2 linked regions of the Spirulina major PCC 6313 genome follow. The protein of the gene in region 1 binds, or shares a complex with, the protein of each later gene. Links are inferred from orthologs where the notes say so. Each region holds a gene or a part of one and is shown on either strand. Other genes may lie near its edges.

Evidence for each region.
Region 2: the proteins of xseA (region 1) and xseB are in contact, whole or in part, in a cryo-EM structure (PDB 8TXR), measured with the Escherichia coli proteins. The link is inferred for Spirulina major PCC 6313 from one-to-one orthologs.

What each region holds. Positions count from the first base shown.
Region 1 is NZ_KV878783.1:2,457,343-2,460,555, forward strand. The notes cover bases 18-2,905. They hold xseA (exodeoxyribonuclease VII large subunit), read left to right. Parts: upstream 18-828; coding sequence 829-1,983; downstream 1,984-2,905. Other genes in these bases: SPI6313_RS10745 (GTP-binding protein), read left to right, coding at 18-816; ureG (urease accessory protein UreG), read left to right, coding at 2,271-2,870. In the rest of the region: more of SPI6313_RS10745, read left to right, coding at 1-17; SPI6313_RS10765 (hypothetical protein), read left to right, coding at 3,110-3,213. UniProt on the Escherichia coli protein: Bidirectionally degrades single-stranded DNA into large acid-insoluble oligonucleotides, which are then degraded further into small acid-soluble oligonucleotides.
Region 2 is NZ_KV878783.1:2,113,006-2,116,035, forward strand. The notes cover bases 1-2,705. They hold xseB (exodeoxyribonuclease VII small subunit), read left to right. Parts: upstream 1-1,102; coding sequence 1,103-1,309; downstream 1,310-2,705. Other genes in these bases: SPI6313_RS09170 (SAM hydrolase/SAM-dependent halogenase family protein), read left to right, coding at 1-118; SPI6313_RS09175 (dienelactone hydrolase family protein), read right to left, coding at 155-1,012; SPI6313_RS09185 (O-antigen ligase family protein), read left to right, coding at 1,315-2,705. In the rest of the region: more of SPI6313_RS09185, read left to right, coding at 2,706-3,030. UniProt on the Escherichia coli protein: Bidirectionally degrades single-stranded DNA into large acid-insoluble oligonucleotides, which are then degraded further into small acid-soluble oligonucleotides.

The sequences.
Region 1 (3,213 bases):
TATCCTGACGTGGATCGCGCTGTGATTTATCAACAGTTGCAGCAGTGGGCGGAGAATGGAGGACTGGATCGGGAGTTGACAGCGTTGATTTCCCTGGATGAAGTGGTGATGGTGGCGGCTGATCCTGCTCCATTTCCGGTGCGGACGGAATGGCCCGATGGGCGAGTGACGGAGACCTGGGAAACGCCGCCGCCCCAGATTGAACCATTACGGGCGAAAATTCTCGACCTGCTCCAGCAAGAGGGGCGATCGCTCCTCGCCCTCAATGCCCTCGTCCAGGCCCGCCAAGCTACCCAATCCCTCGTCAGTAAAACCATTGAACATCGGGCCGCTGAAGCCGAAGCCTTGATTTGGAACTATGCGAAGTGGAAGGCGGTGGTGGTGGGCTTAAACCCGATCGCGCTTTTAGATGTGGTGGGGGGTGCGGTGACGGATTTGGCCTTGATTCGGAGTTTGGCGAAACTGTACGGGTTGCCGATGACCAGTTTTGCCGCCGAAAAACTCTGGCGCAAAATCCTCTTTAGTTCTGGTACATTACTACTAGCAGAGTTTGGCAGCAATGCGGTGCTGGGCATCGGCAAAAGTGCCAGCCTCGTGGATGCCTCCCTGTGGGGGACTTGGACAACGACGGCACTTCTGCAAGGGGGGTTGGCGGGCTACGGTTCCTACGTGGTGGGCAAGGTGGCGCAGCAATACCTAGAGCAGGGCTGTACCTGGGGCGATCGCGGCCCCAATACCGTGATTCGCACAATCTTGACCCAAGTAGACCGCCAGACGATCATCGATCGCCTCCGCCGCGATTGGCTCAATTCTTAACCTTTGCAAGCTATGGAACTGATTTCACGCTCGGTCTCAGTGGCCGGTCTGACGGACTACATCAAAAGCAGCCTCGAAGATGACCCCGTCTTGCAGCATGTCTGGGTGACGGGGGAAGTGACTACGGCGAACGATCATCGGGTGGGGTTATTTTTGACCCTAGCTGATCCGGCGGAAGAAGCCACGGTGCAGGGGGTGGTGTGGGGTCGGATGCGGTCTCAGTTGAAGCATCATCCTCGCGTTGGTGAGCAGGTGGCGGTGCTGGGGTCGGTGAGTCTCTACGCGAAACGAGGGGAATATCGGCTGCAAATTGTCCAGATTTTGCCCTTGGGGGATGGGGCCCAGGCGTTGCGGTTGCAACAGGTGCGATCGCGCCTCGCCGCCGAAGGTCTGTTTGATCCCCTCTTGAAACAACCCCTCCCGGCCCATCCCCGCACGATCGCGATCGTCACGGCCCCCACCGCTGCGGCCTGGGGCGATATCCAGCGCACAATCCAAGCCCGCGATCCGAGTATTCACATTCTTTTCGCGCCGGCCACCGTCCAAGGGGAACAGGCTCCCGCCAGCATCGCCGCCGCCCTAGACCGGGTGGAAGCCGACGATCGCGCCGAGGTGATCATCCTGGCGCGGGGGGGCGGCGCAACGGAGGATCTGGCCTGTTTTAATGATGAACGGGTGATCCGAGCGATCGCAGACTGTCGGCGGCCGGTGGTGACAGGGATTGGCCATGAACGGGATCAAACCTTGGCGGATCTGGTGGCGGATGTGACGGTACATACACCCACGGCCGCAGCGGAACGGGTGGTTCCCTCGGCGCTGCAACGGCTCCAAGACCATCACCAGCGGCGCGATCGCCTCCTGCGGGCCCTACAAACCCGTCTGGCTCATGAATCCGACCACCTCCAAACCCTCCGCGATCGCCTCCACCGCCTCCCCCAACAGGCCCCAAGCCTCCAACAGGCCCGCCTCCAAACCCAAATTTTTCGCGAAAAACTTGCCGCCCTTGATCCCCGTGCGGTGTTGCAACGGGGCTACGCGATCGCCCAACGGCCCAATGGTGCGATCGTGCGGCGGAGCGATACCCTCACCCCCGGCGACACCCTCACCCTGAAACTCGCTCAGGGCACGGTTCAGGTCACGATCACCGCCCTCGATCCGGAACCATGACCAACTTGTGATCAAAATTCTTGACAATTTTCCGGATCAAGCTGCTATACTGACAAAGGCTAGCGCACTGAAACGCCCAGCACAATGGGGTGTCGCCAAGCGGTAAGGCAGCGGTTTTTGGTACCGCCATTCCCAGGTTCGATCCCTGGCACCCCAGCATCTTAAACGAGCGAATCCGATCCACCGGGTTCGCTCGTTTGTGATTCGGTGGGTCGGATCGGTGCAAGCCTGAGATCGCCGTCTAAAATAAACGATGGATTATCTCTCTTCAGCGCCAGGAATTATCTATGACAGCCTATCGAGTTGGGATCGCGGGGCCCGTGGGGTCGGGAAAAACGGCATTATTGGACGCGCTCTGTAAGGCATTGCGCGATCGCTACGAAATTGCGGTAGTCACCAATGATATTTACACCCAAGAAGACGCGCAGTTTTTGGTGCGATCGCAAGCCCTGAGTAGCGATCGGATTCGGGGCGTGGAAACGGGGGGTTGTCCCCACACCGCCATCCGCGAAGATGCCTCAATGAACCTCGCCGCTGTGGCGGAACTCGAAGCCACGTTTTCACCGCTGCAACTGGTGTTTCTCGAAAGCGGCGGCGACAATTTGGCGGCCACCTTTAGCCCGGAATTGGTGGATTTAACCATCTATGTGATCGACGTGGCCGCAGGGGATAAAATCCCCCGCAAGGGCGGCCCCGGCATCACCAAATCCGATCTCTTAGTGATCAATAAAATCGACCTCGCCCCCTATGTCGGCGCAGATTTAGCCGTCATGGATCGAGATGCGAAAAAAATGCGAAGCGATCGCCCCTTCATCTTCACCAACCTCAAAACCCAACAGGGCCTCGATGAAGTCATCCACTTCATCACCACCCAAATTGTCCTTTAATCTTAACTGCATCATGCCTCTATGGCGGCTTCGCAGGCGTGGGATATATTTGATGAATATCTTCGGCCTCCGCTGGTTTAATCCTGCTCAAATTCCAGCAATGTTGAGGCACGATAAGTGGCTGACGCGATAAGTGGCTGACGCGATAAGTGGCTGACGCGATAAGTGGCTGACGCGATCGCACCTTTGGGTATGATCGTTTTTAGAAATATTAAAGAAATGATAGAAACTTAGATCCTATGAATCACTTGTTAGAGGAAATGATCCAAAAAATCCAGATCCTATCTGAGCCAGATCAGAATCGTATTGCTAAAGACGTGATTCAGTCCATTGATCGCATCAT
Region 2 (3,030 bases), 340 kb from region 1 along the record:
CGCTTTAATCGGGAGCCATGGCTGGGTTGAAATTGCGATTAATGGCGGCAATGCCCAAGCCCAGTTAGAGGGGCAAATTGGCGCAGCTTGCACTCTGATCTGGCTAGATTTACCGTAGCCGCCGCCAAATCCAGCCCCAGACGGGAGGCGATCGCTACAGATGCGCCGCTAAAAATTCAAGGGTTTTCTCCCAAGCATCCAGCGCCGCCGCTGCCACGTAGCGCGTCCCCGACGGATTCGCAAAGGCATGACCCGCACCCTCATAGAGATGCACCTCAACGGACTTATCCAAATCCTTGAGGACGCGCTCAAATTCTGCCACGGTTTCCGGGGTCGGGTTGGTATCTTCCCCGCCAAAGAAGCCAATGATCGGCATTTCCAGGGTTGCCAGTTGCTCCGGATCAGTGGTGATGCCACCGCCGTAGTAAATCACCGCTGCATCAAGATCATCGGGGAACAGCAACGCCGTATTCAGCGACCAAGTACCACCAAAACACCAGCCCAAGCTAGCAATTTTCGGGGCTTGCTGAGTCTCATCTAAATAGGCGTAGGCTTGGCGAATGTTGGCGCGGGCGGCCTCTAGATTGTTTTGCACTGTGCCGACTAGGGCGCGGGCTTGGTTGGGGGCTTCGGCCACTGCGCCGTTATAGAGATCGATCGCGAGGGCGGTGTAGCCTTCCCCGGCAAGGCGGCGCGTCATCGTTTCAATATTTTCATTCAGCCCCCACCATTCGTGAATGACGATGATCGCGGGGCTGGGTTCAACACTGTCGGCGGGGCGGGCGAGATAGCCTTGCATCGGCAGATCTTCATCCGTCATGCCGTAGGTGACAGTTCCGGCGAGGACAGCTTGACTGGGGGCAAATTCAGTAATGGCCGATGCGATGGGCTGATCGCTGCGGTGCAGGGTATGGAGGCGATCGCTTTGGGCCATGGATTCCGGTGCTTGCACCATCGCCCAAAACAGAATGGTACAGCAGGCCGCGATCGCAGCAAGAAAAGCATTGCGCATAGTGATCGATGGGGATGAAAAACGCCCATAGTGTAACGAATTTGAAACACAATTGTGGCTATACTGGTGCAAAAGTATTAATCAACAGCCATGACAACGTGGAATTACGAAACAGCGATCGCTGAACTCGAAACCCTGATCACTCAACTGGAAACCGGCAATCTCCCCCTCGAACAAGTTTTTCAACAATTTGAAACCGCCACCCAACACCTGCAACAATGTGAGGCATTCTTGCAACAGGGTCAAACCCAAATGACCCTCCAGATCGAAACCCTCACCCCGCCCGATTCCCCCTAGCCGCCATGCCCAAATTTCACCCCAAAGCCCCCTATCTCGTCCTGATTTTTGGCTTAGGGTGCATTGTCGTGAGCCATCTCCTCGTCCCGATCAATCCGGAATACAGTCTTCCCGGTATCCCTGAATTCTTCAGCGTCGCCGTCCTCAGCGGTCTGCTCTACTACGCCCTTTACGGTGCAAAATCCCTCCGCCGCTCCCATTGGGTGATCCGCCCCCGCGAAAAATTTCTGCTGGGCTATATTTGGGCGATCGTGCTGCTAATCACCGGGCCGCGGGCATTGTGGTCGCTCTTCTTCACTCCCGGCCAAGTCTGGAATCCTTGCCTCGCCGTCCCCGGTCTCGCCTTCAAACTGGAATGTTTCCTCCAAGCTAGCTACAGCAACACCTACGGCCTGCGGACTTACTTCACCCTCGTCATGGCGACTCTGTTGGGAACCTTGGCATTTTTCTTCGCGAGGATGGTGCGGAAAGGGGGGAGGTTATTATTAGGCGCGATCGCATTTGGGCCGGTTTTGGTGGCGATCGTCTCATTTACCTGCATCGCCTTGGGCATTGAACAAGCCTTGCCCAAAGTCTTGATGTATAACAGCTTTGAGGGTTTTGCCTTTGGTCGCTTCGTGCAAGTGTTTGGGAATCCGAGTTGGGTTTGGCCCTATTGTGCGCCGGGACTCGCGATCGCTCTGTGGTATGTTTTCGCCGCTCAACAGTATGGCAAACGGTTAATTGCCATGAATGGGGGGATTCTCTTGATCAGCGGCATCGTTTGGTCACAACAAAGCGGCGGGTTAGTGCTCTGCGGGTTATATTTTCTCGCCTGTAATGGCTATGCGTTGTATCTGAACTCGCGGCGCATTTTTTGGGGTCTGAGTGGCCTATTGGTTGCAGCTCTTGTTTGGATACTGAGAAACGATGCATTAATTCAGTCCATTCTTGCCCAGAATAATCCTTTTATTGAGCAACAACGCCTCAAGATTTGGGGATCAGCGTTAAAAATGTTTCGCGATTCTCCTGTTATTGGTCATGGTTACGCCAGTTGGTTTCAAACTTTGAAGAGCTATGATACTGGCGTGGGACTGTTTGATACGGCCCATAACTTCTACGTGCAGATTTTGGCGGAATTGGGATTGTTTCATACGCTGTTAATTTGGATTGCGTTGGTGTTGATTGCGATCGCAGCCCTCCCCGCCCGTAATGATCAGCGTCAACCCCTTTTATTGATCAGCTTAGGCGTTGTCGCCTTTATCGTACCCACAGCAGTACAGGAAATCGACTATTTACGACCTATTTTCTACATGCACACCCTATTTTGGGGAACGCTCATCGGCACTCGCTTCAATGATGAGTCCGCATCAAAACAGGAAACAGGTTCAAATCAAAAAGGGGGCTTAATCACATCCTGGCGATACCAACTCAACACACGACTGCAAACTATCGAGTTATTCAGACGTGATTTGTTCAATATGCCGATCACCGTAATCCTCTCAAGAATTACGCGATCGCTCCTCACCCTGTTGCACAAAATCGGGATTCATCCCCGCTATAAACATGGCCTCATTTCGTTGACGAGTGTTGCGAGTTTAGGACTAATATTTTGCCTGTTGAATTTTAATTTGGGTGCGTCGGTGTTTGAAGCGGATGTGACCCAAGCGGGGTTTATTGCGCGGTGGTTTGGCCCCCAAGTTCGTTTGGCATCCTTTGGCAGTTTGGCGAATAAATCCTAT